DNA from 4 places in the Glutamicibacter sp. JL.03c genome. Region 1 is predicted to be linked to each of the others. Evidence: riboswitches for the same ligand, from Rfam matches in the RefSeq annotation. Region 1 holds a riboswitch; each other region holds the start of a gene.

Region 1 (7,073 bases):
ACGCCGAAGCCGAGATTTTCGGTCACGGCGGCCATGGCGGAGACCAGCATCATCGGGTCGTTGACCGGGGCCTGGGCGCCGGAACGCAACGGGGATTCGTTGGTGCCGTTGAAGACATCGTAGGTGCCCAGCACGTCGGCAATGAATAGCCCGTCGAATTTGCCCTTTTCCAGCACCTTTGCCAGGTGGGTCCAGTAGCCGATGGTGTTGTAGGTCGAAGCCTTGTCCTCCGGGTGGCGCCAGAGGCCCGGCGACTGGTGCACCACGCAATTCATATCGAATGCGTTGAAGAGAATCTCGCGCTGCTGGCTCATTCTTGTTCCCCTTGCCATGGTTGGGTAATAGTGAAGTCTGTTGGGCGGCGTTCAGGCGCCGTAGCCCCGGTGGTTGCTGTCTTCGCCGGTGACCGAAAGCCGTTGCGGCTGGACAGCATTGATTTCGTAGTCACCTACGATGCGGGCCTTGTAGATGGCCGGGTTATGGGTGGCGATGGTGCGGGCGTTGCGCCAGTGCCGGTCCAAGTTGCAGACGACGCTGGTGGCTGATGCCCCAAGTCCATCGAAGAGCTTGCTCGTCGCGCCGATCACCAGTGGCTGGACGATGGTTTGCGCCCGGTTCGCGGCGAGTTCGCATACCGCATAGCGTTCCTCGTCGTTCAGCCCCGGATCCACCAGCGCCGCTTCGACTTCAAGGACCGCTCCAATCACCACCGAATCGGCGGCAAAGGATTCCGCGGAGACCTCGCCGACCAGTTGGAGCACCTGCGGTTCGCGGTGCACCGGCACGCCGGTTCCAGTGGTGAAGATTCGGGTCCGGTTCTGCACCGAGATGCGCAGGTCGTTCAGGGCTGCCCGGGCAATACCTGCCTGGACGGCCATGAGCACCAGCTGGAAGATCGCAGCCTCGGAATCGTTGGATTGCTGTGGAATGAACGAGTCCACCGGGACTTGATGGAATTCGGTGGTGCCAGTTCCAGTCAGACCTTGGCCAAACCCGTCCCAGTCATCAAGGATCTTCACGCCGCTGTGCTGGGTGGAAACCACGGCGATCTGGCGTCCGGGCAAGTCCGGATGGGCTACGGCTACCGTGGTCCAATCCGCGAAAATGGTGCCGGTGCAGTAGTATTTTTCGCCGTTGACCAGCCAGCGGTCGTCCGCGGGGCTCACCTTGGTGTTCAGGGTGCCCAGGGCATTGCCGCCGCGTTCGGTGTAAGCGTTGCCGACAATCTGCCCTGCGGCGATACGGGCAATCCACTTGCTGCGCAGTTCTTGGTCATCAAGGACCAGGACGTTTTCAACGAAGGCGATATGCGCACGCCACAACTGGCCCACATGGGAATCGGCTTCCGAGAGTTCGATGAGCAGACGGAACACGTCGACCAGACGGGCACCGTAACCGCCATCCGCCACCGGGATGCGCAACGCGCCGAAACGCTCGCGGTTCAGCAGTCCCACCTGCTCGAAAGGCAAGACCCGATTGCGGTCGCGGTCCTTTGCGGTGGCTGCGATCTGGGCGAAAACCGGGCGGAAGACTTCGGCCAGGCGGTCGTATTGCTCATCCGCGCTGGGACCGGGGGTGACTTTCAGCAGCTGCCGGGTGGGCAGCTGCTCTTGAAACTCGTCGAGCTCCAGGGCGCTGGCCTGCGAAGGGTCGCTGAGCTGGTTGAAGTCCACGCCGGAGGTGTTTGGCGACTCGCCAAATGACATCAGAAGTCCTCAATTCTTTCCATCGGTCCTGGCGGTAGCACCGTCCCGCGATCCGGGTGGTTGCTGCGGCGTCGTCGAGCCAGATCTCTTAGCCGCTCTGGATGGGTTTTCATTCATTTGTAGCCGTAACAAACCGGTGCTTCCAAGCCGCGAAGTCACATTTCGTCGCCGTGACGCACCAGATTGACAGGCAGGTCGCACGGCCAATGGCCGTTCATGCCGAAGATGACTTGATCATCAACGCCCATCATCGATCAAACAGGCATTCAATAAAATAAATAACGAAATATCCCGTGCATGTGACGCAGTTATCGAACATTTTTCATGTTACGCAAGATTTGCATTCAAATCCTTCGAAACCCTGTAATGGACGTGTAACCATCCCGAGCGGCCGAGAGATCTGGCTCAATGACGCCGCAGCAACCACCTATGGATGACCAACCATTCCATAGGCCGGTGCTACCGCCAGGACCGATGGAGATGAATATGGCACTGAGCTTTGCACAGCCCCGGGCACACGGCCCGGCCCGCACCTCGACGGCACTCGGTGTCGACTTCAGCGAGGTATCGCGCACCTTCAGCAGCAAGAAGGAAAACCGAACCGTACTATCCGGAATCAACCTGCAGATCCCTGCAGGGCAGGTGGTCGCGATCCTTGGTGCCAGCGGCTGCGGCAAGTCGACATTGCTGCGTGCAGTCTCTGGCCTGGACACCCCGACCACCGGAAGCATCCACACCGGCGATCACGAAGTGCTCGGAATCAACGAACTGTGCGCGGTGGCCTTCCAGGAACCCCGGCTCCTGCCGTGGCGTTCGGTACGCGAAAACATTGCGCTCGGACTCGCGCCCGGCACTGGCAAAGCCGACGGCGAACAACTCATTGACGAACTCATCGAACTTACCGGCCTGAGCCATGCAGCCGATTTGCGGCCGCGCGAGATTTCCGGCGGCATGGCCCAGCGGGTTTCGCTGGCTCGCGCGCTGGCCCGTCGCCCGGGCGTCCTGCTTTTGGATGAACCATTCGGCGCTTTGGACGCGCTCACCCGTCTGAAAATGCAGGACCTGCTGCTCTCCATCCATGCTTCCTTGCCCACCACAGTGCTCATGGTGACCCACGACGTGGACGAAGCATTGACCTTGGCTGACCGGGTCATCGTCCTGGGCCGCAACGGAGCAGACACCGCGGCCACCATCATCGAAGACCTGGCAATTGGCGCTACCCACCCACGCCAACATAACGATGAACAATTCATTGCCCACCGCGCAGGGCTGCTGCGCCTGCTCGGCGTGGACCCGACCAATCACTGACTTCCAACGCGCCTAGCGTGTCAAGAACCACCACATCGACGGCAGTACTGCCGCACCCCCGCACGCACCGATTAGAGGATTCCCATGCTTTCACACCGTTTCACTCGTCGCACCGCACTCTCTGCCGCAGCGCTGATGCTCGGCACAGCGGCCCTGACCGGTTGCGCCGGCGAGAACGCTGCCGCTTCCGGGTCAGATAAGACATTGTCCATTGACTACGCCACCTACAACCCGCTGAGTCTGGTCATCAAGGAAAAAGGATGGCTGGACGAGGCGGCCAAGGAGCAGGGCGTCAGCGTGGAATGGATCCAGTCCGCTGGCTCGAACAAGGCCAACGAAGCATTGCGCGCCGACGCCGTTGACGTCGGATCCACGGCAGGTTCCGCCGCGCTGCTGGCACGCTCCAATGGCTCGCCAATAAAGACCATCGACCTGTATTCTCAGCCCGAGTGGTCGGCACTAGTCGTCGGCAAGGATTCGAAGATCAGCTCCGTAAAGGACCTGAAGGGCAAGACGGTCGCTGCGACCAAGGGCACCGACCCGTACTTCTTCCTGCTCCAGGCACTGGAGGAAGCAGGATTGAGCGAGGAAGACATCACCTTGCAGAACCTGCAGCACGCCGACGGACGAACCGCTCTGGCCAATGACTCGGTCGATGCATGGAGCGGGCTGGACCCGATCATGGCCGCCGCCGAACAAGATGGTGCCAAGCTGTTGTACCGCAACCTGGACTTCAACACCTACGGTGCATTGAACGCTCGTGAGGACTTCATCGAGCAGAGCCCTGAACTGGCGCAGCTAGTAGTGGATTCCTACGAAAAAGCCCGCGAATGGGCTGTCGATCACCCGGAGGAAACCGCCGAGATCCTCGCTGACGTCGCCGGCCTGGAACCGAAGGTGGCATCCACCGTGATCGAGGAACGCTCCAATCTGGATGTTCCAGCAACCCCAGGGGCCGACTACACCAAGGTCCTGGGCGCCATCGCTCCGACCCTGGTGGCCAGCGGCGATGTGTCCAAGCAGGAATCGGTCGACAATGCCCTAGCCACGATCGTTGACGACCAGTTTGCTTCCAAGGCCGACGCGTCAAAGATTTCCGGAGAATAACCAGCCATGAGTTCCCCCACCGTCACCGAAGCAAAGAAGAAGATCAAGCCCGGAATTGCCGACACCATTCTGCGCGTTCCCCGCTGGCTGCTGTCTCTGTTCCTGCCGGTCGTAGCCTTGATCGCCTGGCAGGTCGTGACAGTCACCGGAGTGGTAGCGCCTTGGACCTTGCCTACGCCAGGTTCCGTGGTTTCGGCCGCCGTTGAGTTGCTCGGCGACGGAGATCTCGGCAAGCATATTGGCATCTCCACCCAGCGAGTACTGCTCGGCTTCTTCTTCGGTTCTCTCTTGGGCTTGCTGCTCGGTGCACTGGTGGGCCTCTCCAAGCTGGCCGATGCGCTCTTGGGGCTGAGCATCAGCGCGCTGCGCGCGGTACCGTCACTGGCATGGGTTCCCCTGCTGGTCCTGTGGATGAAGATTGGCGAGGATTCCAAGGTCACGCTGGTCATCATCGGCGCTTTCTTCCCGGTCTTCACCACCGTGGCCTTGGCGTTGCGCCACGTGGATGCCCATCTGGTTGAAGCCGCACGTTCTTTCGGGCTCAACGGCGTCAAGCTATTGCGCACGGTCCAGCTGCCCGCAGTGGTTCCCTCGATTTTCTCCGGCCTGCGCCTGGCGCTGGCCCAGTCGTGGCTCTTCCTGGTCGCAGCAGAATTGCTCGGGGCTTCCATGGGCCTGGGCTTCTTGCTCACCGATTCGCAGAACAACGGCAGGCTTGACCGGCTGATCATGACCATCATCTTGCTGGCCATCTTCGGAAAAATCACCGACGCGCTGCTCTCCATCGCCGAACGCTGGGCCATCAAGCGCTGGACCTAGATCCGGCGCCTCGCTAGAACCATCAATTTCATCAATACTCTTCAAGGAATTTTCTGTCATGACCATCGACTCGGCATCCGCATCAACTCTTGCCTCGGAGGAAGCACGCCAAGCATTCTGGGATGAAGCGGCACGCCTCCTCGATTGGGACACCTACTGGCACACCACCAGCCAGATCCTCCCAGCTGATCCAGCTGCCAAGCGCGGCCCGCAAATCTCCTGGTACCTGGGCGGCAAGCTCAACGCCGCAGTGAACTGCGCCGACCGACACGTAGCTGCCGGGCGCGGCGAGAAAGTGGCACTGTACTTCGAGGGCGAGCCCGGCGACCGGTTAGCTGTCACCTACAAGAACCTCCAAGAACGCGTCAGCCAAGCGGCTAACGCGCTGGAATCCCTAGGTGTCGTCAAGGGCGACCGCGTGGTCATCTACCTCCCGGTGCTCGTTGAAACCATCGTCATCACTCTGGCCTGCGCCCGCATCGGAGCGATCCACTCGCTGGTCTTCGGCGGCTTCTCCGCCGAAGCGCTGAAGTTCCGCGTGGAAGACACCAAGGCCAAGGTACTGGTCACCACCGATGGCCAGTTCCGCCGCGGCGCCTCGGTGCCGGTGAAGGGCAACGCCGACGAAGCGGTCTCCGGCGAAAACGAAATCGAGAAGGTCCTGGTCATTCGCCGCACCGGCGATGAAATCCCGTGGACCGAAGGCCGCGACGTGTGGTGGCACGATGTCGTCGACAACCAGCCGACCGAGCACCAGGCTCAGTTCTTCGACTCGGAAACCCCGCTGTTTATCATGTACACCTCCGGCACCACCGGACAGCCCAAAGGCCTGGTGCACACCACCGGCGGGTACCTGACCCAGGCCGCCGCCAGCTACAACATGCTCTTCGCCAACCCGGATCCTTCCCAGCGCGATCACGACGTGCACTGGTGCACCGCGGACCTGGCCTGGGTCACCGCCCACACCTACGAGATCTACGGTCCGCTGGCCAACGGCGTCACCCAGGTGATTTATGAAGGCGTTCCCAACGCCCCGCATCCAGGACGCCACTTTGAAGTCATCGAACGCTACAAGGTCACCAGCTACTACACCGCACCCACCCTGGTCCGCTCGCTGATGGGTTGGTTCCCGGAGGGCATCCCCGCGCAGTACGACCTGTCCTCCATCAACACCGGCGGCACCGTGGGCGAAGCAGTGAACCCGGAAGCGTGGAAGTGGTTCCGGGAGCAGCTCGGACGCGACACCCCGGCGGGCCTGCCCATGGTGGATACCTGGTGGCAGTCCGAATCCGGCGCGACCATCCTCTCCCCGCTGCCGACCGACGACTACTTCAAGCCGGGTTGCGCTGCCCGCGCCTTGCCGGGAGTCTCGGTGGACATTGTTGATGGCCAGGGCCAACGGGTGGAGCCGAATACCCAGGGCAATATCGTCATCACCCAGACCGGGCCGTCGATGGCGCGTACCGTGTGGGGCAACCCGGAACGCTACTACACCAGCTACTGGGAGCAGTATGTCCAGCAGGGCTGGTTCCTCGCCGGTGACGGCGCGCGTTTTGACGAGGATGGAGATATCTTCATCCTGGGCCGCACCGATGACGTGATCAACATTTCCGGCCACCGGCTGTCCACCATTGAAATCGAGTCCGCGCTGGTCACCAACCCGGGTGTCGTGGAGGCCGGGGTGTGCCCGACTGCGGATGCGAAGACTGGCCACGCCGCGACGGCTTTTGTGGTGCCTTTGGACAAGTCGCTGATTGCCGAGAATCCTGATGAGCAGCTCGCTGCGCGCCAGGCGAAGTTCATCGCTGAACTGCGCTCCACGGTCACCACGCAGATTGGCCCGATCGCCAAGCCTCGCGACGTGGTGCTCGTTCCGGATGTGCCCAAAACGCGTTCGGGCAAGATCATGCGCCGGTTGCTCACCCAGCTGTTCGAGGGGACCACGCTGGGTGATACCACCAGCTTGCAGAATGAACCGTGCATTCCCGAGATCAATGCGATCTGCCGGGCGCGCAGCTAGTCCCACCTGCTAGCCCCGATTAAATAGTTGAAGCCACGTCCCGCGAGACGTGGCTTCAACTATTTGCTGCTAGGAATCCTTGGACTCGTTGGAGTCCGATGGATCTTTCGCAT
Region 2 (7,073 bases), 710 kb from region 1:
TGATGCCGCCGGTAGCGTTCTTCTGGGCGATCAGCGAAAAGAGCCGCTGGTCCAACGCGGTACTTGGCGCTTCGGCATTGGTCACTTTCATCATGCTGTTCCGCATGGAACAGATCTGGCACTAGGAGTCATAGCCATGGGCGACAAGCCACGCAATTCCCGCATCCTTCAGGCAGCTGAAGCACGCTCCGCCGACAAAACACCCAAGCCGAGCCGGTCCACCGGGCTCGGCCGGGTCATCATCGCCGTGTATGGAATCTTGGCGCTGGCCGCAACGGTCCGCGGCGTGTACCAGATCCTGAGCAAGTTCGATGAGGCGCCGGTGGCGTACACGCTGTCAATGATCTCCGGTTTGATCTACCTGCTGGCCACCTTCTCGCTCTCGTCGGCCAAGCCGAAAGCGTGGCTGCTGTCCTTGTGGGCGGTCAGCATCGAGCTGGTGGGCGTGATCGTCGTGGGCATCTTGTCGCTGACGCACCCGGAAATCTTTGCGCACCCGTCGGTATGGAGCGGCTTCGGCCAGGGGTATGGATATATCCCATTAATCCTGCCGATGATCGGATTGTGGTGGCTGTATCGTAACCGCAGTGAGCGCCACGCCTGAAGACGTGTAAGAATTGCCTCGGTGGGTTCTCTACCCACCACAAGAATTTCTAAAGGAGCACAGTGCACTATTGGAAGGGCTTGGACGCCGTCCCCGCGGATATGGCTCCCACTGTCGTGACCATTGGCAACTTCGACGGTGTGCATTTGGGACACTGCGAGGTCCTGGATGCCGCGGTCACGCAGGCCAAAGCGCGCTCTGCCCAATCCGTGGCCATCACCTTTGACCCTCACCCGGCCTTGGTCCATCGCCCGGACAATGCCCCTGAACTGATCATGGGTATCGCCGACCGGGTTGATACCCTGGCCAGCGTCGGCTTGGACGCAACATTGATGATCCATTACACGCTGGATTTCGCTGACCAAAGCGCCGAAGAATTTGTTCGTTCCATCATCGTCGAGAAGCTTCATGCGGTGGCCGTTGTTGTGGGCCATGACGTGCGCTTCGGCCGGAGCAATTCCGGGGACTTCAGCTTCATGCAAGAGCTGGGCGAGAAGTACAGCTTTGACGTGATTGGTGTCGAAGACGTGGGGGACAAGCGCCGTTTGTCATCCACCTGGGTTCGTGAAGAGCTGGCTGCGGGCAACGTTGAAGCTGCGTCCGAGATCCTTGGACGGCCTCACCGCATGCGCGGAGAAGTGGTCCATGGCCACGCCCGCGGACGTGAATTGGGTTTCCCTACGGCCAATCTTGATCCTGAAGCCACCGGCATCATTCCTGCCGACGGAGTCTACGCCGGCTGGGTTATCGACGAGGCCGAGGTCCGCTGGCCAGCAGCAATTTCAGTGGGATCCAACCCGACTTTCGACGGTGTTTCACGAGTCGTCGAGGCTCACGTGATCGACCGCCCGGAAGAAGGCGTCGAAGATTTTGACCTCTATGGTCAGCAGATCGTGGTGGAGTTCATCGCACACCTCCGCCCCATGGTTGCCTACCGTGGCATCGAAGCGTTGATCGAGCAAATGACCGAAGACGTAGACCAGGCGCGAACCGTTTTGGCTACAGAACGCCACTAGAATTCATGGCTGAAATCCCTTCCCTGCCACAACGAGCCTTCGTGGTCAGCGCGCAGCGACGTGATGAACTAGCTTCTGCTTTCCAATCGGATGCCGAGAGCTATGACAAGATTCGTCCGTCCTATCCTGACGAGGCTTTGGACTTCACCCTGCAAAACCACCCAGCCGAGGCAGTGGATATCGGTTGTGGCTCAGGAATTTTCACCGAGCAACTTGTGGGTCGCGGCCTGGATGTTACCGCTGTTGATCCGTCCGAAGCCATGCTTTCGGTTCTGGCCAATCGACTTCCCGAAGTAGCAATGCTCTGCGCTCACGGCGAGGCAACCGGTCTGGCCGGGAACAGTTTTGATTTGGTGACCTACGCACAGGCCTGGCACTGGGTTGATCATCCCAAGGCCAGCGCAGAAGCGGCCCGGTTATTGCGTGATCATGGATGGCTGACGCTGCTGTGGAACCAATTGGATGTCTCGATTCCCTGGGTTCACCGGCTGGCCCGCATCATGCACGCTGGCGACGTGCATCGTCCCGAGCTTGAACCGCCGCTAGGCCCGGAGTTCCGGAAGCCCGAACACGGAATTTGGCACTGGTCCATGCCGCTGGACTTCCCAGAAATCGTTGAACTGACCAAATCCCGCAGTTATTACCGCAAGGCAACGGCAACGACACAAGCCAAGGTCGAAGCGAATCTTCGATGGTATTGGACCGAGCACCTTGGACACGAGCCATCCGCAAGGGTGCAGGTGCCGTATCTCACCCATGCTTGGAGGTCCCGTCGGCGTCCCCGACGGTGATATGATTGACGATGGTTCTCGCTGCAGTCCGCGGTTGCGAGTATCCGCCGTAAACGTTTCGGCGTTTGCACTGACTTATGAACGCGGTCCAACTCTAGGAGTTTGTTATGGCATTGGATGCCACTATCAAGAACGAAATCATCAAGGCTTACGCTACCCACGAGGGTGACACCGGTTCGCCTGAGGTTCAGATTGCCGTCATGTCCCGCCGTATTTCGGACCTGACCGAGCACCTGAAGATGCACAAGCATGACCACCACACCCGCCGTGGCCTGATGGCTCTGGTTGGTCGTCGTCGTCGTATGCTCGGCTACCTGAAGAACACCGACATCGAGCGTTACCGTTCGCTGATCGAGCGCTTGGGCCTGCGTAAGTAGTCTCTCGCGCTGGTGCGAAGATCCCCGCCTTCCTTGTGGAAGGCGGGGACTTTTTTATGGCCGAAAGGCCTCATGAGGGAATTTTCCACTGAATTTCTTGCAGCACTGTTCCAACCCGTTATGTTGTTGACGGCCCCTATGATCCTCTTTCAGGGGCTGGCAACAACATAACGCGAAGAGCGGCGAACTTCCGTTTCAGCCCGCCGGTCCACGGTCGTAGATTCCAAGCCTTCAAGGTGTGCGAAGGAATAGCTCCACCAGGCCCCGTAGTCCACCGGCGAGGACATCGTACGGCCGTATTCGCCATCATTGGGAATATCAATCCCGGCAATGCGTTTTAGCTGGACGACATCCGCCACAGCGGGTAAGAGCAATTCGGTAAAACCGGCAACATCCTCGGGATAGTTCTCCTTGGCCGCGTTGCCGCCAAGAGCTCCGGGGTGCGCGGCAGGGAGCCGGCGTGGGTGGTAAGGATATGATCCGGGGCCTGCGAAGACATGCCAAAGCCACCTTTCCATCGGTTCTGGCGGTAGCACCATATCCGCAAAAGCTCATTCTTCATCAGCTGGATAGGTTGCTGCGGCATCGCAGAGCCAGGTCTCTCGGCCACTCGGGATGGGTACACATCAATCACTATCAGCTCTTTGGGCTCGGCTGCGAAGTGCTGGATCCTCGTTGAGCCAGCCTCTAGCTGGAGAACGTTATCGTGGAACTCAGTGGGCCGAAAAGAGCTTGAACCCGTGCGATGGCACGGGTTCAAGCGCAATTTTTACGTCATCTTTGCGAGGGTGACGCCGATTTTTAGTCCGCTTCGGCTTCGGCAGCGGCTTCTTCGGCTGCCTTTTCCTGGTGGATTACTTCTGCGAGAAGCTTCTCCATCTCCTTAGCGACTCCTGCGGCCGACGCAGGGTTCTGGCCGGTGACCAGACGTTCGGAGACTTGAACGTTCTCTTCAAAATTATCCGCGGGGATATGGTTGGCGCCTTGCTCGACCAGTTTGTCGGCCAAGAAGAAGGGGATGATCTGATCCTTGCCAACGGCTATTTCCTCATCGTTGGTGAAGGCCGCGACATCCTTGCCGCTGAGCAGCTTGATGCCGTGGTGCAGTTCCACATCGAGCAGACCCGCCGGGCCATGGCACACTGCGCCGACGACTCCACCCTTGTTATAAATATCCCCAATGAGCTTTTGCAGGCCTTCATTGTCGGGGAAATCCCACATGGTGCCGTGACCGCCTACTAGGTAGATCGCGTCGTATTGCTCCGGGTCAATGACTTCCACCCTGGCCGTGTTGTACAGGCCGGCCCGGGTCGTTTCATCTTCAGTGAATTGCACCTGGATTGGATCGTCCGTATCGACAGTGTCACGGGGAGGCTGTCCGCCCTTGATCGAGGCAAAGTCGACGAAATGCCCTGAATCTCGGAAGACCTTCCAAGGATGAGCTGCTTCCGCGACGTTATATCCGGTGGGGTCTCCGCCAGCACCGAGTTCGGAAACGCTAGTTAGGACCATCAGGATTTTCTTCACGGGGTACTCCTTTCGCATTTGTCCTCCCAGCCTTGTACAAAGTTGGCAAGGCTTCAACCGCACCTAGGCGGTTTCCAGAGTTCTATGCGATTGCTCCCTGTTTGGAGGGGGATTCAGGCAAGCGAAGCATCAGGATTCCCAGCAAAGCAATAGCCAAGATCACGGCGGCCAGGGCCCATAAGCCCGCCGAGACGCTGGCCGCGGCAGCGACGGCACCCACCAGGATCGGACCGCCGGCGTCCCCGAGTTCGCGCCCGAGTTCTGCTGATCCCATGGTGCGCCCAATGCGTTCTTCGGGAGTCGTCGAGGCTAGATGCGCAAAGCCCAGCGGTGTAGCGATCCCGACGCCGGTTCCCAGAAGCAGCGCGCTCAGCAACAATGTGGCAAAGCTTTGCCAGATCGCGACCGAGACCAGTCCCGCGATGAGCAGCAGGAGGCCAAGAGCCATGCCTGCGGCAAAACTGATCTTGGCCTGGTCCTTGATCCGGCCGATCCATGGCTGTACGAGGGCCGAACAGATCGCCAATATCGACACCACGCCCATGCTTTGCATCTCGTCGAGTCCGAGCCTCGAGCCGATCAGCGGCAGGAAGCCAACGGCCGCGCCCAACGCGCCGGTAGCCGCAGCCAGAACCATGGTCGGCACCAGGAAACCGGGCTGCACCGTTTGGCGCGCAAGATCTGCCAGCGTGTAACGCCGCTTGGGGAGCATGGGCAGGACCGGCACTCTGCGCCACACCCAGATCGCCGCGGTCAACGAGATTACTGCCATGAAGGCAAAGAGCGCGGGGAAGCCGGAGACGAAGATCAAGCCGGCACCGATCAGGGGGCCCAAGACGTAGCCGAGGGTTTTCCAAGCGCCGTATCGGCCGAAATACTGGCCAGGGCGAGGCCCGGAGAGCCGAGCCACCGCTGCGGAGGCCGCGGGCGAAAACGCCGAGGCCGCAGCACCCTGGCCAAGCCGGACCAGGCCCAGAGCAAGTGCTGAATGCGCGAAGATGCCCAGGGTCGACATGAGTGCGAATACAATGAGGCCGCCGAGAATCACCGGTTTTGCGCCGATGCGGTCGCTCAGGGTTCCAAATACCGGTTTCAAAATGACTTCGGCAACATCGTAGACGGCGAGCAAGATGCCCAGCGTGAACAGGCTGGAACCTAGTGCCTCGAATTCGGATCCGAGGCCTGCAGCAATGCTATGTGCTCCAAAAGCGGTAGTGAATCCGGCGGCGAAGAGCGGTGCTAGGTGGCGCGTGCTTGTTGTATCGCGGGTCATGACATCATTTCGTTGTTGACGGCAGTGGAGCATGGCGGGCTATCGCCGGCTGCTCGCGAACTCGCTGTCCGTGCAGGGATCCGAGGCTGGCGCACCTTTGAAAATAGCATCTTGGCGTTTCCACTCGAAGTATTACCGAGCGAACGGCAGGCCAACGGCTAGGCTGAAGTTGATTTGAACGTCCGAGATGAGCAGGAATGCGAGACATCATGAGCAATACAGTTCTTCAGCGTCACCTCTTTGGACCTGGTCCATGCAACCCCTATCCGGAAGCGACGGCCGCATTGGGACTGCCGTTGCTGGGTCATCTGGATCCGGAATTCATTGCCCGCATGGATCGTGTGGCCGATGGCCTGCGCACGCTGTGGGGGACCGAGAACCTGCGGACCTTGCCACTGAGTGCCACCGGTTCGGCCGGCATGGAAGCGGCGTTTGTTAACACCATCAACCCTGGCGACGTTGCGGTAATCGCCGTTAATGGCCTCTTCGGCGAGCGCATGTGCGAAGTCGCGTCACGTGTGGGTGCCGAGGTTGTCCGGGTTGACCACGCATACGGCACGCCGGTGGACGCGCAGCGTGTGGCAGAAGCTCATCCCAACCCTGCGGTGATTGCTGCCGTGCACGCGGAAACGAGCACCGGGGTGGTCTCGGACATCGCCGCCTTGGGAGCAGGCAAGGGAGAGGCACTGCTGATCACCGATGCGGTGACGTCCATTGGCGGCATGCCGGTGCTTGCCGACCAGTGGGGAATCGATGTGGGTTATGCCGGTACGCAGAAGTGCCTTGGTGTCGCCCCGGGACTGGCGCCCTTCACCATTTCCGATCGCGCCTTTGAGCGCCGCGTGCTCAAGCCCCAATCCTGGTATCTGGATCTTGGCTTGCTCGGCGGCTATGCCACCGGGTCCACCGGTGGCGGCCGAACCTATCACCACACTGCTCCGGTAGCGATGGTGGCCTCGTTGGAAGCTGGTATTGAACGCATCCTGTCCGAGGGGCTTGACGCGGTCACCGCGCGTCATCAGGAAGCAGGCAGCTTGTTGCAAAATGGGTTGCAGGATATGGGCCTGGGACTCTTTGCGCAGGAAGGGTACCGCTTGCCTCAGCTGACTACGGTGGAGGTACCCGAGGGTGTCGATTCGGCCAAGGTGCGCGGTTACCTGCTGGACCGCTTCAACATTGAGATTGGCGGGGGAGTCGGGCAGTACGCCGATACCGTGTGGCGCATCGGGTTGATGGGTCCGAACGCGAATCCTGGTTCTGTGGCATTGCTTCTTTCGGCATTAAGAGAGGCGATAAGCAAGTCCTAAATCGACGGTTTGATCTCTTGAATGATGTGATCGAGTAGGAACTATTATCTAGATCTACTTTCGTCGTGACTATGAGTTCGATAGTCTCAGCTATGTCATTCGTTTCTTCAGCAGAAAGCAGGCGGCAGGATGAAAGCCCTTTTCGATTTTGATTTCAGGAAGTTCGTCACCCCATCGA
Region 3 (7,073 bases), 600 kb from region 1:
CATGGCCCAGAATCTTCCACAGGCGGTCGCGTTCAGCGCCCGTCATGAGATTTGCTTCAAAACGAGCTTCGACTTGCGTTTTTGGATCGTTCACCAATACGTAGCCATCACGTAGTTCATTGGCCGTGTACCAGCCTGGGCCGTAGTCTTCTTCAAGGAAATCGTGGTGGCCGTCTATCCAGTGCGTTTGCCACCACATCTGTTCTTGCTTCTCCCAGAAAATGGGGAATGAGCGCATGATACCTACCGAAGTCGTCAACCATCCTCGGAGCAGGCCATCTTGCTTCAGTTCCCAGACCGCGTCTCGAAAAGTATCCAACTCGGGATCTCGTGGCCAGTGACTCTCTTCGAACCACTTGTCTATCAAACGCATATCATCAATGGTATCGATCCTGATGACAAGTACCTCGGTCAGACAGGCAAGACGAAAATTCCATCCGGTGCCTTGAAACCGGTTCGCTTCCGATCTTTGGCATAGATACTGACGGACCATTGGGCTGTCGAATCAAATGGCGAAAGATGCCAGTCTGAGAATCGACCAACGAGCTGCAATCGTGAATCAGCGAACAGGTCGTCTTGATCGACTGTCCCACTTCGTGCCCGTGCAGTGGATCCGATGATCATAACTCCAGTGTCGTTGAGCAACTCTTGAGCAATGGCGGACAGCTTGCGGAACTCTTTGGTGGACAAGAATGCGGGTACGTTACCGGCAAGCACAATGGCTCCAAAACTGACCGGTAGGCCGCGTGCATGCATGACCTCGGCTTTCAGTTCGTCAACGGCCAGTTGCGTAAACCAGGCATCGTTAAAGAGTTCACCAGCCACCTTCAGAACCTCTGGTGTCGGATCAATTCCGAATGCTTGGTGACCTTTTTGGCGTAGGGCATTGACCGTATTGCCGATGCCGCAACCGATGTCTAGAATTCTTGAGCCACGTGGACACAACATATCTACAAAACGTGCTGCAGTCTCAAGATCCGTCCCCGTTAGGGTCATGCTGCGCATCTTCGCTGCATAGGAATCATAGCCTTTGCTCAAACTCATGGTCGCTGGTATTCCATGAGCTGCCAGCCTTCGACTTGTTCCGGTCGGTTCGCCTGAAATCTGGCAGTCAATTAGCCATTCGTGATAGACAAGAACCATGGCTAATACTGCTTTTAAGGGAACCCCCGTACAGACCATTGGTGAACTGCCAGCCGTAGGCTCGCAGGCTCCATCATTCACCCTCACCGACACCGGCCTTGCAGATGTCACCAGCGAATCGCTGGCTGGCCGCCGCATTGTCCTGAACATCTTCCCATCGGTCGATACCGGCGTGTGCGCTGCCAGCGTTCGCCGCTTCAACGAACTGGCTGCCGGCCTGGAGAACACCACCGTCGTGTGCGTCTCCGCTGACCTTCCATTCGCACTGGGCCGCTTCTGCGGTGCCGAGGACATCGAGAACGTCACCGCCGCTTCGGTCTTCCGCTCGGACTTCGGTTCGGACTACGGCGTGACCCAGATCGACGGCCCGCTGGCTGGCCTGCTGGCCCGCTCGGTCATCGTCCTGGACGAGAACGGAAAGGTGGCCTACACCCAGGTCGTTCCTGAAATCACCACCGAGCCAGACTACGATGCAGCCATCGCAGCCCTGGGCTAATCGCCTTCTGCATCATTGGTGATGCTTGCCAAGGCCCATCCGAGCATCGAGCTTGGATGGGCCTTCGCCGTCCCCGGGGGAGGGATGCCAATGATCGGGCATCAGCACCCCGCAACCTGCGCGGCGTGCTCAATCCGCGGTCCGATCTTGCGCATCAGCTTGTCGATCTTTGGGCTATCGGTGCGCGAGAGCGTATCGGAAAGCCGCTCCAGGCTCATCAGCCCGAGCCAGATCTTCGCCCGACGGGCTTCATCGGGGCTCGGCGCGATCAAATCCACCATCTCCAACCCGTGCCACAGGCTCAGGTACGCCGTATTCAATGCCGGGTCCCAGGCCGCGGCCAGATCCCAGTCCAGGATGCCGATCAGTTCTTCATCCACCCAGTGCATATTGTGCCCGGCCAGATCTCCATGGACCAGGCTCGGAGGCACCTGGGCCAGTTCGTCAAGCTGCGCCCACAGGCTGCTGGCAGGGCCGCGCAATTGATCGGGCAAGGCATAAAAACATTGCTGCTGGCGCTCATCGGTCCACGGGCCGCGGAAGGCAAAAGGGGAGGCCAGGTGCTCGCGCAGCGGTTCAAGCTCGACCTGCGCCAGGTCGCTCACCAGCTGGCCCAAGACTTTGGGGTCCCCGTAGTGCGGTTCATGGGCGCTGCCCGGGATGAAGGACAGGGCCACCGACCCCAAAGAATCCACCTTCAGCATCGGCGAGGTCGCCACCGGGATCTGGTAGTCCAGCTGTTCGGCCACAAGTTCCAGCAGCTTGATGGAGCGCGGCATTTCTTCGGTGGCATCGATGGTCCGCGCGATGCGGATCACCGAGTCCGGGTTGGCGATCACCACCTTGTGGAACTGTCCGCCCTCGTTCACCGCTGCGTGCTCCCAGGAAAGGTCAGGGCGTAATCGGCGGGCGATGGACAGTTCTTCTTCCGTGGCAGGACGGGACACTAATGCTCCTTTAATTCGCTGTCTTCAGGCTACCAAAGCTCCCGCACAGCCTGATCAGCCTATGATCGAGAACGTGAATGCCAAGATCCTGAAGTTCGAGATCGCCCTGGTCCTTGCCCTGTCGCTGGGGCAGAGCGCGATCTACTCGCTGCTGAGCTTTGCCGACAAAGTCACCCGGGCACCGTTGCGTGATCAGACGACGTCGCTGAACAACCAGCTGAGCACCCGCGAATTTTTCGACTTCTCCTATCAGCTGCTGGACATTGTCTTTGCGCTGGTTCCGGTGGCGCTGGCCCTGTATCTGATGAAGCGCAGCCTGGGCTTCGGCGTACACGAGATCGGTTTTGATGTGCGCCGGCCAGGCAAAGACTCATTGTTAGGTGCCGGACTCTTCCTAGCCATGGGCCTTGGCACCTTGGGAGTCTATGCGGCCGGTCGGGCACTGGGCATCACCACGGCGCTGTCCGCTGCCAATCTGGGGGACTACTGGTGGAGCGTGCCGGTGCTGCTGCTCTCGGCGGTGCGCCATGCGGTGCTTGAGGAAGTGCTGATGCTCGGCTTCCTATTCACCTACGCGAAGAAGCTGAACCTCGGATTATGGACCACCATCATTGGCTCGGCGGTGATTCGTGGCAGCTACCACCTGTATCAGGGTCTGGGGCCAATGATCGGCAACTTGCTCATGGGTGTGGTTTTTGGCTGGGTCTATCACAAGTACGGGCGGGTGATGCCGCTGGTGATCGCGCACTTCCTGCTCGACGCCATCGGCTTTGTTGGGTACGCGCTGATTGGCCCGGCCATCGGGATCGGGAGCTAGCACCTAAGCTGTAATAATGCAGATTTGCGAGCTGAGAGAAGCACTGATTCCCGATGCTGTGGCCCTGTGGGAAAACACCGGGCTGACCCGGCCCTGGAATGATCCCTGCGCTGATGCCCGGCGCGCCCTGGAAACCGCCACCTCCACGGTGCTGGCCATGATCGACGACGAACAAGTTCTCGCCACCGTGATGGCCGGCCACGACGGTCACCGCGGCTGGCTGTACTACGTGGCGGTGGATCCGCAGAGGCAAGGCTTCGGGCTGGGCGCCACGATGGTGGATGCCGCCTGCAACTGGCTCACTGCGCGGGGTGTGCCCAAGGTGCAGCTGATGGTGCGCGAGGAAAATGCCGCGGTGCGCGGCTTTTATGAGCGGCTGGGATTCCAAGACCAGCAGGTCGTGGTCCTGGGCAAGCGCCTTGATGCCGGCGCATAAAAAATGGTAGGTGGGGACGCCATTGTCCCCGCCTACCGTCGTACTACAACACTACCGGGCCGTTCTCGGTCTCGAAGGTCACCGACATGATGCCCGGAGTGCCATTGGGCGCCTGATAGGCCATGGTCACTGCGCCCAGATGCACGTTTTCCGGCTGCCCCAGCCACTCCAGCACCCGATCGCGGGAACCGGCAATGGTGATCTCGCTGATCGCCCCGGCTGGCTCAAGGGCCTTGGAAGGATGCAGATCCCTGGCTTCCTCGTCCCAGGAGATCAGGTACGGGCACTGCGGGTCGGCGATCAGGCCCTTGATGCCGATCTGCTGCCAGGTCAGCTCGCGGCCATCGGGGAACTTGCGGTTGCCCGGAACGGCCTTGCGGCCCAGCCGGTCTTCGGCGCTGGATAGATCGTCCACCGAAACGCACCAGCCCATCCAGCCGCCGCCGAGCTCCGAACGGGCCCGCACCGCCTGGCCGAAGGGGGCCTTGTCGCTGGCCGGGTGGTTCAGCACCTCAACGACTTCCAGGTATTGCCCATGCTTGAGCGGGAAGATGACATTGCGCGTCCCGAACCTCGGATGCACGCCTCCCTTGACGAACTCCAGGCCGAGCGACTCGGAGATTCTTTGCGCGGTTGGCAGCAGCCCATCCGGGCCACAAGCATAACTAACGTGATCTAGCCTCATCATGAAGCCATCATGGCAACATGTGACCGCAGTCTCTACTTAGGTGACCCTAATCTTTTTTGCTGGATCGAATTCCCTGCGGCAAAAGCGCGAACTATCTGGAATATGACCGATTGCGACCATTTGCAGGCGCCCGCATTGCAAAGATCTTCGGTTTTCGGGCACACTGGTAACAGGTCATGAGTCCCAGTAATAAGCCCCGGCTTACTGGGCGGCAACCCTCCAACCGCGGTGGGGTGCCCCGGGTGAAGACCTGGCCCTTAGGTGCATACGGCAGCTAAGGACAAGCGCGGGTAACCCTGGAAGACTTCTTGACGAGGTGCTTCCTGTCGGTGTCTTCTCAGTGGTCTACCCCCATAGTCATGAAACGCTATTTGGAGGAAACCATGAGCAACAACTGGTCATTTGAAACCCGTCAGATCCACTCCGGCCAGACCCCGGATCCGGCCACCGGCGCACGAGCGCTGCCGATTTTCCAGACCACGTCTTTCGTCTTCCCGACCGCGCAGAGCGCGGCCGCCCGCTTCGCCTTGCAGGAGCTGGAACCGATCTACACCCGCATCGGCAATCCCACCACCGACGCGGTGGAAACCCGGATCGCCGATCTGGAAGGCGGAGTAGGGGCGCTGCTGCTCTCCTCGGGCCAGGCCGCCACCACCTTCGCCATCCTGAACCTCGCCGAGGCCGGCGACCACCTGGTGGCCAGCCCCAGCCTGTACGGCGGAACCCAGAACCTGCTCAAGCACACCCTCAAGCGCCTGGGCATCGAAGTCACCTTTGTGGCCGACCCGGATAACCTGCAGGACTGGCGCGACGCGGTCCGCCCGAACACCAAGGCCTTCTTCGGCGAAACCATTTCCAACCCGCGCCAAGACGTGCTGGACATCGAAGAGGTCGCCAAGATCGCCCACGAAAACGGCGTGCCGCTGCTGGTGGACAACACCCTGGCCACCCCGTACCTGATCCGCCCGATCGAATTCGGGGCCGACATCGTCATCCACTCGGCCACCAAGTTCCTCGGCGGCCACGGCAATGCGATCGCCGGGGTGATCGTGGACTCGGGCAACTTCGACTTCGCCAAAGACCCAGCTCGTTTCCCGGGCTTCAATACCCCCGACGAGTCCTACAACGGCTTGGTCTTCGCCCGCGATCTGGGTGTGGACGGCATCCTCGGGGCCAATCTGGCCTACATCCTCAAGGCGCGCGTGCAGCTGCTGCGCGATTTGGGCGCCTCGGTCTCGCCATTCAATGCCTTCCTGATCGCCCAGGGGCTGGAAACCCTGTCCCTGCGCATCGAGCGCCACGGCGAAAATGCGCGCGAGGTAGCCAGCTGGCTCGAAGCCCGCGCCGAAGTGCAAAAGGTCGCCTATGCGGGACTGGCCTCCTCGCCATGGTTCGAGCGCGCCCAGAAGTACAGCGAGCACGGCGCCGGATCGGTGATCGCCTTCGAGCTTGCCGGTGGCGCGGCCGCCGGCCAGGCCTTCGTCAACGCGCTGGAGTTGCATTCGCACGTGGCCAACATCGGCGATGTCCGCTCGCTGGCCATCCACCCGGCCTCCACCACCCACGCCCAGCTCTCCGAGGCCGATCAGGTCGCCGCCGGCGTGAGCCCGTCCCTGGTCCGCATCAGCGTCGGCCTGGAGAACATCAAGGACATCCTGGCCGACTTGGAACTGGGCTTCAACGCTGTTGCCGCCCTGGATTCCGCGGCCGACGATAACAAGGAATTGCAGGAAACCCTTTAGGAATGGCATCCATTGCAACCACCGAGGAACCACAGCTCGCCGGCGGCCAAGACGGCATGATGCGCCGTAGCGCCGTCGGTGAGCACCACTTCGAATTCGGCGGCTACCTGCCGCAGATAGAGCTTGCCTATGAGTCCTGGGGAACCCTGGACGAAGGCGGATCCAACGCCGTGCTGGTGATGCACGCGCTGACCGGCGACGCCCATGTTGCCCAGGGCGACGGGCATAGCGCTGGCTGGTGGGACGGATTTGTCGGCCCCGGGGCCACGATCGACACCGATAAGTACTTCGTGCTGGCCGTGAATATGGTCGGCGGATGCAATGGATCCACCGGCCCGTCCTCGCTCGACGAGCACGGCGTGCCCTACGGCTCTCGCTTCCCGTTCGTCACCATCAAGGATTCGGTACGCCTCGAAGCACGCCTTGCGCAATTGCTGGGAATCACCTCCTGGCATGCGGTGATCGGCGGATCGATGGGCGGCGCGCGAGCCTTGGAGTACGCGGTCGAATTTCCCGAACAGGTCAAGAACCTGGTGGTGATGGCCTCCTGCGCTCAAGCTACGGCCGAACAGATCGCCTTCGCCCAGGTCCAGACCCAGTCCATCCGGCTGGATCCGAACTTCAACGGCGGCGATTACTACACCAGCGAAGCAGGTCCGGAAGCCGGACTCGGCCTGGCTCGGCGCCTCGCGCACATCACCTACCGCTCGGCGGCCGAGCTGGAGGCCCGCTTCGGGCGCACCGCCCAGCCCGGCGAGCACCCCACCGGCCAGTTGGATGGTCCGCGCGGCCGTTACCAGGTGG
Region 4 (7,073 bases), 1.0 Mb from region 1:
CAGCTTCCCGGTGAACGTGCGCTCGCGGAGCAGCATGGGATCTCCCGCGCCTCGGTACGCGATGCCATCCGCATCCTTGACGTGATGGGCATTATCAAGACTTCCACGGGTTCCGGACCCAATTCCGGGGCGGTGATCATCTCCAACCCATCGGCCGGGATCTCCCAGGCCTTGCGCCTGCACCTGGCGGCCAAGGGCATCAATGTCCGAGAGATTGTCGAATCTCGCATCCTGCTGGAAACCTGGGCCGCGCAGATGAACCCCCGCGACCCGATCCACGCCCAGCAGGTCATCGACCGCACCGCGGTGCTGATCATGCGCATGGATGATGCGCAGCTTTCGCGCGAGGCCTTCCACCGGATCGATGCCGAATTCCATGTGCTGCTTGCGTCCATGGCCGGCAACTCTGTGGTCGAATCCATGATGGAATCCCTGCGCAACTCCATCAGCGATTACGTTGCCGCATCGATTCCGGATGACGAATCCTGGCAGCCGGTGGTCAAGGTGCTGCGCCGCCAGCACAAGGCCATCCACCATGCCTTCGCCACCGGGCAGCGCGAACGCGCAGCCCAGCTGCTCGAAGAGCACATCAACTGGTTCTACACTCAAACCCGGTCGATGTAGTTGAAAGCGTAACAACTAAATAAGTCGGACTTTATAGCACCATCGCTTCCTTATATCTGATATGTTTTGGGAGAGCGACGGGGCTGATTTTCGGATGCATCCACTGGTTTTTACCGGTGGTGAGTTCCCGTCGATGAACCATCGACACTTCCATGCGAGGGAATTCATGAGTCAACTCTTCGACCTATCCGGGCGATTGGCCCTAGTCACCGGGTCCTCCCGCGGCATCGGCCGCGAATTGGCCCGCGCCCTGGCTGACGCCGGAGCCACCATCATCCTGCACGGGCGAGATGAGCAGCGCCTGGCCGAAACCGCCGCGGACTTCGCCAACCGCTACGGGGCAGATCGCATCCACAGCGTCTGCTTCGACGTCACCGATGACGCCTCCGTACGCGAGAACATCGCGGCGATCGAAAAAAATATCGGTGCGATCCGCATCCTGGTGAACAACGCCGGCATCCAGCACCGCGTTCCCATGCTTGAACTGGACGTCGCCGACTGGCAGCGAGTCATCGAAACCAACCTGACCAGCGCCTTCCTGGTAGGGCGCGAAGTCGCCCGCGGCATGGTGCAACGCGGCGAAGGCAAGATTATCAACATCTGTTCGGTGCAAACCGACTTGGCTCGCCCCACCATCTCCGCCTACACCGCGGCCAAGGGCGGCCTGCGCAACCTCACCCGCGCCATGACCGCAGAATGGGCTGGCGCAGGACTGCAGATCAACGGCATCGCACCGGGTTACATCCACACCGAGATGACCCAGAACCTCGTGGACGACGAGAAATTCAACTCGTGGATCCTGGGCCGCACACCGGCCGCCCGCTGGGGTTCCGTTGAGGACCTGGCCGGCCCGGCGATCTGGCTGGCCTCGGATGGATCCAATTACGTCAACGGGCAAACCATTTTCATCGACGGAGGCATGAGCGTTGTCGTCTAGCACCCTTTCTTCCACGACCCTGGCCGTGGTCGCGCACGCCGCCGGCGACCTGCGCATCGAACAGATCGAGCTGCCAGCACCGAAGCCCGACCAGGCCCGCATCGCCATCGCCTACGGCGGCATCTGCGGGTCGGATCTGCACTACTGGAGCCACGGCGCCGCCGGGGAATCCATCCTCAAAGCCCCGATGATTCTCGGACACGAGATCGTGGGAACCGTCATCGAAGCCGCCGTCGATGGCAGCGGACCAGCAGCCGGAACCAAGATCGCGGTGCACCCGGCAACGCCCGGGGATACCGGCGAACCATATCCGGCCGATCGCCCGAACCTTTCTCCCGGTTGCACCTACCTTGGCTCAGCCGCCCGCTACCCGCATACCGAAGGCGCCTTCGCTCGTGAAGTGAACCTGCCAACGCGCATGCTGCGCGAACTGCCCGAGGGGCTCTCGCTGCGCGATGCCGCGCTGGCCGAACCCGCAGCGGTGGCGTGGCATGCGGTCTCGCGCGCGGGCGATGTCTCAGGCAAGAAGGCTCTGGTGATCGGCGCTGGCCCGATCGGCGCGCTTGCCGTGGCAGTACTCAAGCGTGGCGGTGCCAGCGAGATCATCGCGGTGGATATGCATGAGAAGCCATTGGCTATCGCCCGGGAACTGGGCGCCACCTCCACCTTGCGCGCCGATGACCAGGAAGCCATCGCCGAGGTCAACGCGGATGTGGTGATCGAGGCCAGTGGCAACTACCGCGGCTTGGCATCAGCGGTCAGAGGTGCGGTGCGCGGCGGCCGAGTCGTCATGGTTGGACTGCTGCCCACAGGCGAGCAGCCCGCGTTGATTTCCCTGGCCATCACCCGTGAGCTGGAACTCGTCGGCTCCTTCCGATTCAACGGCGAGATCGATCAGGTGCTCGAAGCTCTGGCCGATGGCTCCTTGCAAATTGGTGCGGCCGTCACCCACGAGTTCCCCGTGGCCGAAGGCCTTGTAGCCTTTGAAACAGCCAAGGATTCCTCGACTTCAGGCAAGGTACTGCTCAACTTCAGGGAACAGCAATAATCCTCAGCCGGACGATGAACTGTGGGGGCCACTGAAATCAGTGGCCCCCACAGTTCATCGCGCCTTCGGCTCGGGCTAGTTGCTTTGGACAACCTGCACCGAAGTGGTCACCGGCACCGGGTTGGCAAAGAGGTCCAAGACTGGGCAGTGGGCATCCACTGCCTGGCGTAGTTCCTCGTAGCGTTCGGTGGACTCGGGACCGGCAATCTGCACTTTCAGATCCACCGACGAGAAACCGGGGCGGATGGAGGCATCAATGCCGAAGAGCCCGCGGACGTCGAGCTGCCCATCTGCCGTGATTTGCACGTCATCAACTTGGATGCCCAGGTTCTCTGCGTAAAGTCGATAAACCACCACCTGGCAGGACACCAGTGCTGCCAAGGCGTATTCAACCGGACTGGCGGCGACATCATTGCCACCGAGAGCTGCCGGTTCATCCACGGTAAAGGTATGCTTGCCGGCACGGATATTGCTGGCAACGGAATCAAAGCCTTCGCCCTGAACGGTAAAGGTCAACGCGGCGCTGTGCGGTGCGGCGGAGATCCGTTCGCCCCAACCAGCACCTGCCTCTTGGAGCCGCTGTGATCGGTCTTCGGCCACTGAGGGTTTTGCTGTTGCGTGAGGCATGGGGAGTCATCCCCTTTCTGGCGCAGGGGGCGCCATCGTTTACGATCTTGGATTTCAAGATGCGTCGAATCTTCACCTGGGGCACCCCGCACAATGGCTCGAGGGTTGCCGTCCACTCAGCCAGGGCCTTGAGGAGTGGAACTCGTGATTCAGTAGTTCCTTTTTATCTGCCGGCAACGGGCTCGGTAAAGTATCCACTTAATGTTTCGTCATGACTGTCCTGTCCCGGAGCATCGATAGGATGGAGGGTAGCAATCCGCTCTAACGCACTACTTTTGGATGGCGATGATGGAATTCCAGCTGACTCTTTCCTCCTTGGACTCACTCGTCTCGGAGGAAGAATTTCGCATCGGGCAATTGTTCTATGAGACGGGCAAAGTCCAAGATGTTGAACGCTACGTCGAAGTCGGAAACGCCAGAGTTACCGCGGTAGTTCGAGGCAAACAAGTCATGGTGGGGTTTCGCATTGGAAACGATGGCGTTGAGTTCCATTGTTTTTGCACCGAGCATCCTTCAGAGTATTCCTGCCCGGAAGTCGCGGCATTGCTTTTGGAAATTGCCAGCGATTCAGAGGATCCGCTCCATGTTTCTGACCGTGTAGCTGACCCTTATGGATGGCAACGCAATGTGGTTCCGCAGTGGGAACGAAACCTCAACCGGCTGTTGCCCGTTGCCGACGAAGACCCAGAAATTGTTGAGGAGCCGCTGGGGTTGATTTTGAAAGTTGTCAGTGAACCCCGGTACGGCGGGGATGACGTGCTGTCTCTTCAAGCGAGGCCAGCGAAGCAGGGATCCAAGAGCCCTTGGGTGCAGACTGGTGTGAGCTGGAAAACGGTCGCTTTCGATGAGCGCTTTCCTCGCGCTCAACGCCGGGCCGTTGTCGAGCTGAACCGATTGCGCGAGCACGCCGAAAAGGTGAAGTACGGCCACTTTTGGGAAACCACCGACTGGATTTCCCTGATGGAACTGCCCGGAAAAGACCTTTTGGCCGCGCTCAAGGACCTCAAAGAGGCCGGCGTTGCCATTATTAATGGGGGAGTCGCGTCCAAGCCACCAGTGAATTTCAGCGACAAACTAGCCCACGCACACGTGGACTTACGACAGGGTGAACATGGCCTGACAGTCGAGGGGATGCTTCGCGGGCCCGAACCGGAGCACACGCATCTGTTGCCCATCGGAAATCCACCGACCCTTGTAGCATATTCTTCCCAGCCGCTGGCCGGGTCAAGAGACTTGGGCTTGGCCGAATTCGCTGACCCTGTTTCCGCCGAGCTCGGCGCATTCATCGCTTCTGGAGTCCAGTTCATACCTTCCTCGGACGTTGGCCGGTTTGAAGAAACGCATTTGGACAGAATCCGTCAGCTGGCGCCTTTGAAGAGTGCTGACGTGTCTTATGAAATTCCGGAGCCGCCTCGTCCCGTGCTGCGCCTGCGCATGTCCAGCACCACCGATGGGGTCGGCCTGCATTTTTCGTGGATGTACTCCGCCAAGGCACCACGACAGCGAAACGTCGAGAAAGAAATCATCGCCTCGATCAACGACAAATTGGGCGACGCCACTGTTCTGGGCCAACTGGAGGCACGCGGCACCTACGCTGACCGAGAGCTGACTATCGACGAGTCCATCGACTTCATGCTCTACATCTTGCCATTGCTGGAAGAACATCCAGACATGCTGATTGAAGCTCACAACCAGCTTCCTGAATATCGGATTCTCGACTCCCCAGCAACGGTTTCCATCGAAGCGGGGGAGAACACCGGCGACTGGTTCGATCTGACCGTCGAGGTCACTATTGATGACATCAAGGTGCCTTTCGCGCTGTTGCTCGCGGCGCTCACCTTGCACTTGGACTACCTGGTGCTTGAAGACATGACAGTAATTCCCATCAGTGGTGCGGACTTCGCCCAGCTGCGTACGTTGATTGATGAAGCCGGCGAATTGGGGAAGGTCGAAGGCAGCACTATTCGAGTCCACAAACTGAGCATCGATTGGTGGCAGGAGCTGCTGGATCTGGGCATTATCGAAGCTCAGCACAACCAGTGGCTGCAAAACATGAATGAGCTCACCCGCGGAGAAGAACTCCAGCAGGTGGAACTCCCCGAGACCTTCAAAGCGAATCTCCGACCGTATCAGGAACAGGGCCTCGCATGGCTGAACTTCCTGCGAACACACTCATTGGGCGGGGTCCTCGCTGATGACATGGGACTGGGTAAGACCGTTCAGTTGCTGGCTTGTCTCGAACAGGCTCGCCGTGAGAATCCAGATCAGAAGTTCCTTGTCCTGGCACCAACATCCGTGGTGGGCAACTGGATCAATGAAGCCCGTCGTTTCACCCCCAACCTCAAGACACGGGGCATTACTTCTACCACCAAGAAGGCCGGGCAAACTGTAGCCGACCAGCTGGGCGATGCCCAGCTGGTCGTAACCAGCTACACGATTTTCCGGCTGGCCTATGAAGAATTCGAAGCGGCCGGCTTCTCAGTCATGATCATGGATGAAGCGCAGCAGCTGAAGAATCACGTGTCCAAGGGGTACAAACAGGCCCGTCAGTTGCCGGTTCCATGCAAATTCGTGGTCACCGGGACTCCGATGGAAAACAACCTGATGGAACTGTGGGCTCTGGTCTCGCTGGCGGCACCAGGCTTGCTAGGCGGACAAAACGCGTTCAAGGATAATTACCAAAAGCTGATCTCTGAGGGAGACAAAGAACGGCTGGATCGGCTCAAAAGCCGTTTGCGCCCCTTCGTCCTTCGCCGTACCAAAGAGCAAGTCGTGCCAGAGCTTCCTGCCAAGACCGAACAGATCCTGGAAGTGGAGCTGGAGGCGAACCACCGCAAAGCCTACGACCGCCGTTTCCAGCGTGTGCGTCAGGAGGTCCTTGGCCTGGTGGATAACGTTGATTCGAACAGATTCAAGATCTTGCAGTCATTGACCTTGCTGCGCCAGTTGGCATTGGATCCGTCGCTGGTGGGCGAAGGGGACGGGGCTAGCGCCAAGCTGGAATTGCTGCGTGAGTTGATGGTCGATGCCGTGGCGGAGGGCCATAAGATTCTGGTCTTCAGCCAGTTCACCAGCTTCCTATCCAAGGCGAAAGATATCGCCGTAGAACTTGGGATAGCTCATGGCTACTTGGACGGCTCGACCAGTGGCGCCAAGCGCAAGGAATTAATCGAGGGATTCACCGATGGCGACTTCCCCGTCTTCTTCATTTCGCTGAAGTCTGGCGGGTTTGGTATCAATCTCACCGCAGCTGACTACTGCATCTTGTTGGATCCCTGGTGGAATCCGGCCGCTGAAGCCCAGGCCATTGACCGTGCACACCGCATTGGCCAAGAAAAGCCCGTCCACGTGTATCGCCTGGTTGCCAAGGACACCATTGAGTCCAAGGTGCTGGCGCTTCAAGCGAAGAAGACACAGCTGTTCAATGATGTCCTCGGGGACGAAGCCCAGGCGGGCCAATCCCCGGCGCTGAGTGCAGACGATTTCCTGGCCCTGATGGAATAGCCGGCAGCACTGCCTAGTGAAGCTCGTCGAAGCTGAGATTCAAACGGTGCAGCAAATTCCCGAAGTTCTGCAGTTCGTCAGCTTCCCATTCGGTCAGCTGACGGCGCAGTTCCTGGCGCAAAGTGTTGCCACTGGCACGCCACTTCTCCCTGGCCAGCGGCGTTGCCGAGACCAATTGCGCACGACCATCCGATGGGTCTTGGGTTCGGTTGACCAAGGCCAGGGACTCCAGATGCTGGACCAGGCGGGAAATCGTAGCCTTGTCCAAGCGAAGCTTTTCAGCCAAGACGCCCTGCTGCTGCGCATCGTCACGAATGACGATCGCAAGAAGCC

The links. A riboswitch is a leader RNA that binds a small molecule or an ion and turns the genes downstream of it on or off. The one in region 1 is predicted to bind S-adenosylmethionine.
Region 2: linked by a shared signal. The riboswitch ahead of OF385_RS04880 (hypothetical protein) and the one ahead of OF385_RS01605 (ABC transporter ATP-binding protein) in region 1 are both predicted to bind S-adenosylmethionine.
Region 3: linked by a shared signal. The riboswitch ahead of OF385_RS04340 (bifunctional o-acetylhomoserine/o-acetylserine sulfhydrylase) and the one ahead of OF385_RS01605 (ABC transporter ATP-binding protein) in region 1 are both predicted to bind S-adenosylmethionine.
Region 4: linked by a shared signal. The riboswitch ahead of OF385_RS13425 (OsmC family protein) and the one ahead of OF385_RS01605 (ABC transporter ATP-binding protein) in region 1 are both predicted to bind S-adenosylmethionine.

Annotation. Positions count from the first base shown of each region.
Region 1 is NZ_CP107575.1:338,622-345,694, reverse strand. Features, by position in the region: gene OF385_RS01615 (LLM class flavin-dependent oxidoreductase) at 1-314, opposite strand, end outside; gene OF385_RS01610 (acyl-CoA dehydrogenase family protein) at 366-1,706, opposite strand; SAM riboswitch class I at 1,723-1,814, opposite strand; SAM riboswitch class I at 2,082-2,187, shown strand; gene OF385_RS01605 (ABC transporter ATP-binding protein) at 2,193-3,014, shown strand; gene OF385_RS01600 (aliphatic sulfonate ABC transporter substrate-binding protein) at 3,099-4,121, shown strand; gene OF385_RS01595 (ABC transporter permease) at 4,128-4,940, shown strand; gene acs (acetate--CoA ligase) at 4,999-6,960, shown strand; gene OF385_RS01585 (BCCT family transporter) at 7,030-7,073, opposite strand, start outside.
Region 2 is NZ_CP107575.1:1,050,647-1,057,719, forward strand. Features, by position in the region: gene OF385_RS04855 (hypothetical protein) at 1-125, shown strand, start outside; gene OF385_RS04860 (hypothetical protein) at 137-604, shown strand; gene OF385_RS04865 (bifunctional riboflavin kinase/FAD synthetase) at 667-1,620, shown strand; gene OF385_RS04870 (class I SAM-dependent methyltransferase) at 1,626-2,411, shown strand; gene rpsO (30S ribosomal protein S15) at 2,519-2,788, shown strand; gene OF385_RS04880 (hypothetical protein) at 2,938-3,306, opposite strand; SAM riboswitch class I at 3,300-3,410, opposite strand; gene OF385_RS04885 (type 1 glutamine amidotransferase domain-containing protein) at 3,590-4,315, opposite strand; gene OF385_RS04890 (MFS transporter) at 4,398-5,588, opposite strand; gene OF385_RS04895 (pyridoxal-phosphate-dependent aminotransferase family protein) at 5,798-6,895, shown strand; gene OF385_RS04900 (DUF4282 domain-containing protein) at 7,025-7,073, shown strand, end outside.
Region 3 is NZ_CP107575.1:941,453-948,525, forward strand. Features, by position in the region: gene OF385_RS04305 (hypothetical protein) at 1-373, opposite strand, end outside; gene OF385_RS04310 (class I SAM-dependent methyltransferase) at 412-1,044, opposite strand; gene tpx (thiol peroxidase) at 1,142-1,639, shown strand; gene OF385_RS04320 (phosphotransferase family protein) at 1,741-2,586, opposite strand; gene OF385_RS04325 (CPBP family intramembrane glutamic endopeptidase) at 2,648-3,403, shown strand; gene OF385_RS04330 (GNAT family acetyltransferase) at 3,420-3,839, shown strand; gene OF385_RS04335 (VOC family protein) at 3,883-4,527, opposite strand; SAM riboswitch class IV at 4,700-4,820, shown strand; gene OF385_RS04340 (bifunctional o-acetylhomoserine/o-acetylserine sulfhydrylase) at 4,911-6,269, shown strand; gene metX (homoserine O-acetyltransferase MetX) at 6,272-7,073, shown strand, end outside.
Region 4 is NZ_CP107575.1:2,893,147-2,900,219, reverse strand. Features, by position in the region: gene OF385_RS13440 (FadR/GntR family transcriptional regulator) at 1-624, shown strand, start outside; gene OF385_RS13435 (SDR family oxidoreductase) at 791-1,561, shown strand; gene OF385_RS13430 (L-idonate 5-dehydrogenase) at 1,551-2,609, shown strand; gene OF385_RS13425 (OsmC family protein) at 2,685-3,236, opposite strand; SAM riboswitch class IV at 3,267-3,386, opposite strand; gene OF385_RS13420 (DEAD/DEAH box helicase) at 3,522-6,740, shown strand; gene OF385_RS13415 (MarR family winged helix-turn-helix transcriptional regulator) at 6,754-7,073, opposite strand, start outside.